One region of the Lysinibacillus sp. C5.1 genome, then DNA from elsewhere that is predicted to be linked to it. Evidence: a T-box and tRNA genes for the amino acid it is inferred to sense, from the RefSeq annotation. Region 1 holds a T-box; the other holds one or more tRNA genes.

Evidence for each region. The T-box of region 1 lies ahead of tyrS (tyrosine--tRNA ligase). A T-box ahead of a tRNA ligase gene usually reads a tRNA of that ligase, here a tRNA-Tyr.
Region 2: it has a tRNA-Tyr gene. The T-box ahead of tyrS (tyrosine--tRNA ligase) is inferred to sense a tRNA for this amino acid. The anticodon was not compared.

What each region holds. Positions count from the first base shown of each region.
Region 1 is NZ_CP066226.1:3,472,804-3,477,201, reverse strand. It holds gene I5435_RS16985 (transglycosylase domain-containing protein) at 1-1,128, opposite strand, end outside; T-box leader at 1,231-1,434, shown strand; gene tyrS (tyrosine--tRNA ligase) at 1,506-2,774, shown strand; gene I5435_RS16975 (cobalamin-binding protein) at 2,848-3,657, opposite strand; gene I5435_RS16970 (iron-containing alcohol dehydrogenase) at 3,782-4,398, opposite strand, start outside.
Region 2 is NZ_CP066226.1:232,797-237,194, reverse strand. It holds gene I5435_RS01155 (nitric oxide synthase oxygenase) at 1-146, opposite strand, end outside; tRNA gene I5435_RS01150 (tRNA-Glu) at 370-441, opposite strand; tRNA gene I5435_RS01145 (tRNA-Asn) at 443-519, opposite strand; tRNA gene I5435_RS01140 (tRNA-Ile) at 532-605, opposite strand; tRNA gene I5435_RS01135 (tRNA-Gly) at 610-683, opposite strand; tRNA gene I5435_RS01130 (tRNA-Phe) at 692-764, opposite strand; tRNA gene I5435_RS01125 (tRNA-Ser) at 771-863, opposite strand; tRNA gene I5435_RS01120 (tRNA-Ala) at 879-954, opposite strand; tRNA gene I5435_RS01115 (tRNA-Pro) at 969-1,045, opposite strand; tRNA gene I5435_RS01110 (tRNA-Arg) at 1,055-1,131, opposite strand; tRNA gene I5435_RS01105 (tRNA-Leu) at 1,145-1,233, opposite strand; tRNA gene I5435_RS01100 (tRNA-Gly) at 1,239-1,313, opposite strand; tRNA gene I5435_RS01095 (tRNA-Leu) at 1,365-1,446, opposite strand; tRNA gene I5435_RS01090 (tRNA-Lys) at 1,455-1,527, opposite strand; tRNA gene I5435_RS01085 (tRNA-Gln) at 1,543-1,617, opposite strand; tRNA gene I5435_RS01080 (tRNA-His) at 1,629-1,704, opposite strand; tRNA gene I5435_RS01075 (tRNA-Trp) at 1,741-1,814, opposite strand; tRNA gene I5435_RS01070 (tRNA-Tyr) at 1,829-1,912, opposite strand; tRNA gene I5435_RS01065 (tRNA-Thr) at 1,919-1,994, opposite strand; tRNA gene I5435_RS01060 (tRNA-Asp) at 2,006-2,078, opposite strand; tRNA gene I5435_RS01055 (tRNA-Met) at 2,090-2,164, opposite strand; tRNA gene I5435_RS01050 (tRNA-Val) at 2,191-2,266, opposite strand; rRNA gene rrf (5S ribosomal RNA) at 2,280-2,395, opposite strand; rRNA gene I5435_RS01040 (23S ribosomal RNA) at 2,462-4,398, opposite strand, start outside.

The sequences.
Region 1 (4,398 bases):
CATATCCTTGTTGATAGTGGAATAAATACGATAACCTTTTGAACGAATGTCTCGGTCTGCCAAAATCGAATATTTTTCTTGTAATTTTTCTTCCGTTTTTAAACGTTCTGAATCAATACCATCTTCATTGGCTAGTTTTTCAGCAATAATTTCTTTTGCTCGTTCCTCTAGCTCAAACGTTAACCATGGATAACGATCCTCTGGACGTGCTTCTGGTGTACGGAAGTCTGCTGTAATGTCATATGCGAGCGCATCTTCATACTGTTTTTCATTAATGTAGCCAGCTTCATTCATGCGGTAGAGCACCGTTTTCATACGATCGATGCCTAATTTTAATGCTTCTTCACTTTTTAGCACACCTGTATTTGTAAATGGTGTGTAAGTATACGGTGCCTGAGGAATACCAGCTATGTAAGCGGCTTGAGGAAGCGTTAAATCCTTTGCTTTCACATTAAAAATACCTTCAGCTGCTGTTTCAATACCTGCGATATTACGCCCTGTTGCATTTCGACCATAAGGAATAATATTTAAGTATGCCTCTAATATTTCTTCCTTTGTCATAAAGTGCTCTAAGCGCATGGCAAGTAGCAGTTCCTTCGCTTTTCGCTCATAGGAAACTTCATTTGTTAACACTTGGTTTTTAATAAGTTGTTGTGTTAATGTAGAGCCACCTGTCTGTGTGGCAGAGTTTGTAACGTCTTGCAGCAATCCTCGAATAACAGCTTTTGGAACAATCCCATTATGTTCACGGAAATATTCATCTTCCGTTGCGAGTACTGCATTAATTAAGTCAGGCGCTACTGCGCTAAGAGACGTTTCACGACGTTCTAAATCTGTACGCAATTTTCCCATATAAATATCGTTGGCAAAATAAATTTCACTTGTTTCCTCATAGTTGAAGATAAGGTTTCGTAACTCTTCTTTCGAACGTAAAGGTTCTTCTTGTACAAGTGAGGCAAAATAGCCGGCGCCAACAGAACCAACAAATACAGTGCCTACCAATGCAAAGACTAAAAATAGTAAAAATAAGTTCCAGACGACGCTGCCTGAAATACGTAATGTCTTCATCCATTTTTGTTCGAGAAATGCATCGATCTTTACATTGATTTTCTCAATCCAATCCTTCAAGGTATCGACCTCCTAAAATCTTGTTTATTATAGCATATAATGAATTGTCTCGAACATAGTTATTGACATTGAAACAGAATCGTATAGAATAATGCTTATAGTTTTCTAGTGATGAAGAGTTTGCAGTAGTATCTATATTCCCTGTTTAGAGAGCCAGCGGTTGGTGAAAGCTGGTCATAATGTAGAGACGAATTACGTACTTGGAGCTTAGACGTGCGCGCCTGCGATAAAGGCGGCTGAATGAAGAGGAAGATGGATGACATCTTCAAGCTGGGTGGTACCGCGTTAGTTATTAACGTCCCTGCATGCAATTTGTTGCGTGTAGGGACTTTTTTGTTTCTACACGCTAAAAGATGACAATTTAGGAGGAAGAAACAATGACAAACGAATTATTACAAGATTTAGAATGGCGTGGATTGTTGTACCAACAAACGGATGCTGAAGGTATGGCAAAACTTCTAGCAGAACAGTCTGTTTCTCTATACTGTGGGGTAGACCCAACCGCTGACTCAATGCACATCGGTCACATCGTCCCTTTATTAACGCTTCGTCGCTTCCAAAAAGCTGGCCACCGTCCAATTTTACTTGTTGGTGGAGCAACAGGAATGATCGGGGACCCTTCTGGACGCTCTGAAGAACGTCAGCTTCAAACAGTGGAGCAAATTGACAAAAACGTGCAAGCCATTCGTGGACAATTAGAGCGTATATTTGAATTTGCACAAGATGGAAATGGCGCGCAACTTGTTAATAACCGTGATTGGATTGGGGATATTAGTACAATTGAATTTTTACGTGATTACGGGAAATTAATCAATGTTAATTACATGTTAGCAAAAGATACAATTGCTTCACGTCTTGATACAGGTATCTCATTTACGGAATTTGCTTATACATTAATTCAAGGTATTGATTACAATCACTTGTACAACAATTACAATTGTCGCATTCAAGTGGGTGGCTCTGATCAGTGGGGCAATATTACAACTGGTTTAGAAGTTATACGTAAAACACATGAAGAAGAAACAAAAGCATTTGGTATTACAATTCCGTTAGTAACAAAAGCGGATGGTACAAAATTCGGTAAAACAGCTGGTGGTGCTGTATGGTTAGATAGCAAAAAAACATCTCCGTACGAATTCTACCAATTCTGGATTAATGCTGCGGATGCGGATGTTATTAAATACTTAAAAATCTTTACGTTCTTAACACGTGAAGAGATTGAAGCATTAGCTGTGTCTGTGGAAGAGGAACCTCATTTACGTAAGGCACAAAAAGCTTTAGCGGAGGAAATGACACGCTTAATCCATGGTCAGGAAGCGCTAGACCAAGCTATTCGCATTACGGCTGCATTATTCTCTGGCGATTTAAAAGCACTTTCAGCACAGGAAATGAAGGATGCATTTAAAGATGTTCCTTCTATTGAAATGGCTAAAGAGGCAAAAAATATCGTAGATTTACTTGTGGAAGCAGGGATTTCATCTTCAAAACGTCAAGCTCGTGAAGATGTGACAAACGGTGCCATTAGCATAAACGGTGAAAAAATCACAGATTTAGAATACAACGTCGATGCAAAAGACCGTTTAGAAGATGCCTTTAGCATTGTACGTCGCGGCAAGAAAAAATACCATATGGTCAAATTTGTTTAGGTGTCAGGCACTCAAACAATTTTCACCAATTCAACCTCCCTTCGAATGGATCACTTCGAGGGAGGTTTTTGTTTTAACATTGTAAGAAATTAGGTAGAGTGATTTGCTGATAGCTTTCAGGGTGTAGCAGTTGAGCAAGTTTAAGTGCACCTTCCACTAATCGAGGGGATGGACGGCAATACAACCATTCCTCCATTACGTACACCTGTTGCATTTGAACCGCTTGTAGCTCGTTAGCACCTGGTCGCTTTAATAAATGAGCTGGTTTAATTCGCTCATAGGCAACACCTACCCACGCCATCAGTATATAATCTGGATTACGTCGAACAATTTCTTCCCACTCTGTTTGGACATTCGCTAACTCGAAATCGTGAAATAAATTTTGTCCTCCAGCAAGTTTGCTAATTTCGGTTAACCAATTAACTTGACCAGGTGTGAAAATAGGATTTGGCCACCATTCCCAATATAAAGTAGGGTGAGTGGAAACCGTTTGTGCCACCGCTTGAAGCTGGGCAATAAATTGTAAATATTCCGTTGCAACTTTTTGGGCGTGCTCCGTTACGCCACAAGCAGCACCTAGTGTTAGAAGATCTTGCGCAATTTCGTTTAACGAGTTGGCATTAAAAACAATGTGGGGAATGTTCCTTTCCTGTAATGCCTCTATATTTTTTTCCATGCCTGGTACACTTAATGAGGCAAGTACTAAGTCGGGCTGCAATGCTTCTAATGCATCCATATCAATTGATAAATCGGGACCAAGCTTTGGTAATGCCTGCACAGATGAAGGCCAATCTGAAAAATCATCAACACCTACAAGTTGATGGGTCAATCCTAAGTAAGCAACAAGCTCTGTGTTGCTTGGACAAATGGAAATTAAACGCATATGTTTCCCCCATATCTTTTTAAGAAAAGTATAGCTGTCACTAGGCACACATACAACAGGGGAATGTTTTTTGTTCCACAGAAAAAGGCATGCCCCAAGGAGACACGCCATTGTTATTAATATTTTAAGACAGTGCAACCGCTTCAAGTGACTCTGTTGGTTTCCCTACAGGTCCCATTGCAGCAGTAATAATTTGTTTAATGTCCTCTAATGTTGCTTTACGAGGATTCGTTGCTGCACAAACGTCTAGCATTGCATTTTTAGCTAAAATTTCAATATCTTCATCCTTCGCACCTAACGCACGGAAGCCACTTGGGATATTTAAATCTTTTGATAATTTTTCAATGGCAGTAATTGCTTTTTCAGCAGCATCACGTTTGCTAATCCCTTCAACATTTTCACCTAATAACTCAGCGATTCGAGCAAACCGCTCAGTACGTGCTGTTAAGTTGAAGCGGCAAACATGTGGTAGTAAAATCGCATTACATACACCGTGTGGTAAGTTGTAGAAGCCACCTAATTGATGAGCAATCGCATGTACATAGCCAAGTGAAGCATTATTAAATGCCATACCCGCTAAAAATTGTGCATACACCATTTGCTCACGTGCTTCTAAATCAGCACCATTTGCGTAGGCACGAGGTAAAAATTCAGGAACTAGCTGAAGTACTTTTTCAGCACATGCATCAGTAATTGGTGTTGCATTAGTCGATACAAACGATTCGATTGCATGTGTTAATG
Region 2 (4,398 bases), 1.5 Mb from region 1:
CTTGCGCCAAAAGTAAGCTCTTCCGTTGTAGGAATATATGCTCCCTCTGTGGCAACTTGCTGTAATCTATTTGTAAGCCATTGTTCCGACTCATTTTGTTCCAATTGATAAAGTGCTAAAAAACGTTGTATCTCTTGTAAATTCATATCGTTTTCCTCCATCTATCCCCATATTAGATGAACAGCATACAATTCACCACGAAAAAATCCGTAAGAAAACATACATCTTTTATATATGAAATACTTTGTTCAAATTTAAAACGGCAAATTAAAAGTTAGATGATTTACACAATACTTAATGCCTTAATGACAATAATTAAATGCTTAAAAAACAAAAAAAAGCATGTAGCAAAATTTGCTACATGCTTGATGACCCCTACGGGATTCGAACCCGTGTTACCGCCGTGAAAGGGCGGTGTCTTAACCGCTTGACCAAGGGGCCGTGGCTCCGAAGGCAGGACTCGAACCTGCGACAACCTGATTAACAGTCAGGTGCTACTACCAACTGAGCTACTTCGGAATAATTTTAAAATGGGCCTAAATGGACTCGAACCATCGACCTCACGCTTATCAGGCGTGCGCTCTAACCAGCTGAGCTATAGGCCCCTCTTGGAGCGGGTGATGAGAATCGAACTCACGACATCAGCTTGGAAGGCTGAGGTTTTACCATTAAACTACACCCGCAAAAATGATGGGTCAGGACGGAATCGAACCGCCGACACTTAGAGCTTCAATCTAATGCTCTACCAACTGAGCTACTGACCCGGAAAATGGAGGAGGTAGAGGGATTCGAACCCCCGCGCGGTGTTACCCGCCTGTCGGTTTTCAAGACCGATCCCTTCAGCCAGACTTGGGTATACCTCCGGAATGAAACAATTATGGTGGAGCCTAGCGGGATCGAACCGCTGACCTCCTGCGTGCAAGGCAGGCGCTCTCCCAGCTGAGCTAAGGCCCCATTTGTTAAAAAGATGGTCGGAATGACAGGATTCGAACCTACGACCCCTTGGTCCCAAACCAAGTGCTCTACCAAGCTGAGCTACATTCCGTTCATTTATTGGCGCGCCCGGCAGGAGTCGAACCCACAACCTTCTGATCCGTAGTCAGACGCTCTATCCAATTGAGCTACGGGCGCTAAATATTAAAAATGGTGCCGAGGGCCGGAATCGAACCGGCACGGTAGTCACCTACCGCAGGATTTTAAGTCCTGTGCGTCTGCCAGTTCCGCCACCCCGGCACATTTGGAGCGGAAGACGAGGTTCGAACTCGCGACCCCCACCTTGGCAAGGTGGTGTTCTACCACTGAACTACTTCCGCATGTGCATAAGATTATTTATCCTGGCAATTATAAATTTGAAATATAGATGATGCGGGTGAAGGGAGTCGAACCCCCACGCCTTGCGGCGCTAGATCCTAAGTCTAGTGCGTCTGCCAATTCCGCCACACCCGCAAATATGATGAGCCATGAAGGACTCGAACCTTCGACCCTCTGATTAAAAGTCAGATGCTCTACCAACTGAGCTAATGGCTCATATTAAGAAATAAATGGCTGGGGTACTAGGATTCGAACCTAGGCATGACGGAATCAAAATCCGTTGCCTTACCGCTTGGCTATACCCCAATATTTTATTATGGGGCGACTGATGGGAATCGAACCCACGAATGTCGGAACCACAATCCGATGCGTTAACCACTTCGCCACAACCGCCATATGTAATATAACAGTAGTCTAACCTAAAAAATTTGGCAGGGGCAGTAGGAATCGAACCCACACCAAAGGTTTTGGAGACCTCTATTCTACCGTTGAACTATGCCCCTATTGAATAAAGAGCTGGTGGAGGGGGACGGATTCGAACCGCCGAACCCTAAGGAGCGGATTTACAGTCCGCCGCGTTTAGCCACTTCGCTACCCCTCCAAGGGATGGTGCCGGCGATAGGAGTCGAACCCACGACCTACTGATTACAAGTCAGTTGCTCTACCAACTGAGCTACACCGGCACAAATAAGGACGGTCCCGACCGGGATCGAACCGGCGATCTCCTGCGTGACAGGCAGGCATGTTAACCGCTACACCACGGGACCTTAATTTTATTTGGTTGCGGAGACAGGATTTGAACCTGTGACCTTCGGGTTATGAGCCCGACGAGCTACCACTGCTCCACCCCGCGATAATAGTACTTTCATAATAAATAAATGGTGGAGGATGACGGGCTCGAACCGCCGACCCTCTGCTTGTAAGGCAGATGCTCTCCCAGCTGAGCTAATCCTCCACATAAAAAATAAGCGAAGCGACGTCCTACTCTCACAGGGGGAAGCCCCCAACTACCATCGGCGCTAAAGAGCTTAACTTCCGTGTTCGGTATGGGAACGGGTGTGACCTCTTTGCCATCATCACTTCACTTATTCAGTTGAAAGAACTCGTTCTCTCAAAACTGGATAAACGTTCATTGAATGTTTCAAACTTTTTGGTTAAGTCCTCGATCGATTAGTATTCGTCAGCTCCATGTGTCACCACACTTCCACCTCGAACCTATCTACCTCATCGTCTTTGAGGGATCTTACTTACTTGCGTAATGGGAAATCTCATCTTGAGGGGGGCTTCATGCTTAGATGCTTTCAGCACTTATCCCGTCCACACATAGCTACCCAGCGATGCCTTTGGCAAGACAACTGGTACACCAGCGGTGTGTCCATCCCGGTCCTCTCGTACTAAGGACAGCTCCTCTCAAATTTCCTACGCCCACGACGGATAGGGACCGAACTGTCTCACGACGTTCTGAACCCAGCTCGCGTACCGCTTTAATGGGCGAACAGCCCAACCCTTGGGACCGACTACAGCCCCAGGATGCGATGAGCCGACATCGAGGTGCCAAACCTCCCCGTCGATGTGGACTCTTGGGGGAGATAAGCCTGTTATCCCCGGGGTAGCTTTTATCCGTTGAGCGATGGCCCTTCCATGCGGAACCACCGGATCACTAAGCCCGTCTTTCGACCCTGCTCGACTTGTAGGTCTCGCAGTCAAGCTCCCTTGTGCCTTTACACTCTACGAATGATTTCCAACCATTCTGAGGGAACCTTTGGGCGCCTCCGTTACCTTTTAGGAGGCGACCGCCCCAGTCAAACTGTCCGCCTGACACTGTCTCCTGCCCCGCTAAGGGGCATGGGTTAGAATTTCAATACAACCAGGGTAGTATCCCACCGACGCCTCCTTCGAAGCTGGCGCTCCGAGATCTCTGGCTCCTACCTATCCTGTACAAGTTGTACCAAAATTCAATATCAGGCTACAGTAAAGCTCCACGGGGTCTTTCCGTCCTGTCGCGGGTAACCTGCATCTTCACAGGTACTATAATTTCACCGAGTCTCTCGTTGAGACAGTGCCCAGATCGTTACGCCTTTCGTGCGGGTCGGAACTTACCCGACAAGGAATTTCGCTACCTTAGGACCGTTATAGTTACGGCCGCCGTTTACTGGGGCTTCAATTCGCAGCTTCGCTTGCGCTAACCACTCCTCTTAACCTTCCAGCACCGGGCAGGCGTCAGCCCCTATACGTCACCTTACGGTTTTGCAGAGACCTGTGTTTTTGCTAAACAGTCGCCTGGGCCTATTCACTGCGGCTCTCATGCGCTTGCACGCTCAAGAGCACCCCTTCTCCCGAAGTTACGGGGTCATTTTGCCGAGTTCCTTAACGAGAGTTCTCTCGCACACCTTAGGATTCTCTCCTCGACTACCTGTGTCGGTTTGCGGTACGGGCACCTCTCACCTCGATAGAGGCTTTTCTTGGCAGTGTGAAATCAGGAACTTCGTCCATACGGACTCGCCATCACAGCTCAACGTTACAGTGTGCGGATTTGCCTACACACACGCCTTACTGCTTGGACGCGCACAACCAACGGCGCGCTTACCCTATCCTACTGCGTCCCCCCATTTCTCAAACGGTGAGGAGGTGGTACAGGAATATCAACCTGTTGTCCATCGCCTACGCCTATCGGCCTCGGCTTAGGTCCCGACTAACCCTGAGCGGACGAGCCTTCCTCAGGAAACCTTAGTCATACGGTGGACGGGATTCTCACCCGTCTTTCGCTACTCATACCGGCATTCTCACTTCTAAGCGCTCCACCAGTCCTTCCGGTCTGACTTCAACGCACTTAGAACGCTCTCCTACCACTGACATCGTAGATGTCAATCCACAGCTTCGGTGAATCGTTTAGCCCCGATACATTTTCGGCGCAGCGTCACTCGACCAGTGAGCTATTACGCACTCTTTAAATGATGGCTGCTTCTAAGCCAACATCCTGGTTGTCTGTGCAACGCCACATCCTTTTCCACTTAACGATTACTTTGGGACCTTAGCTGGTGGTCTGGGCTGTTTCCCTTTTGACTACGGATCTTATCACTCGCAGTC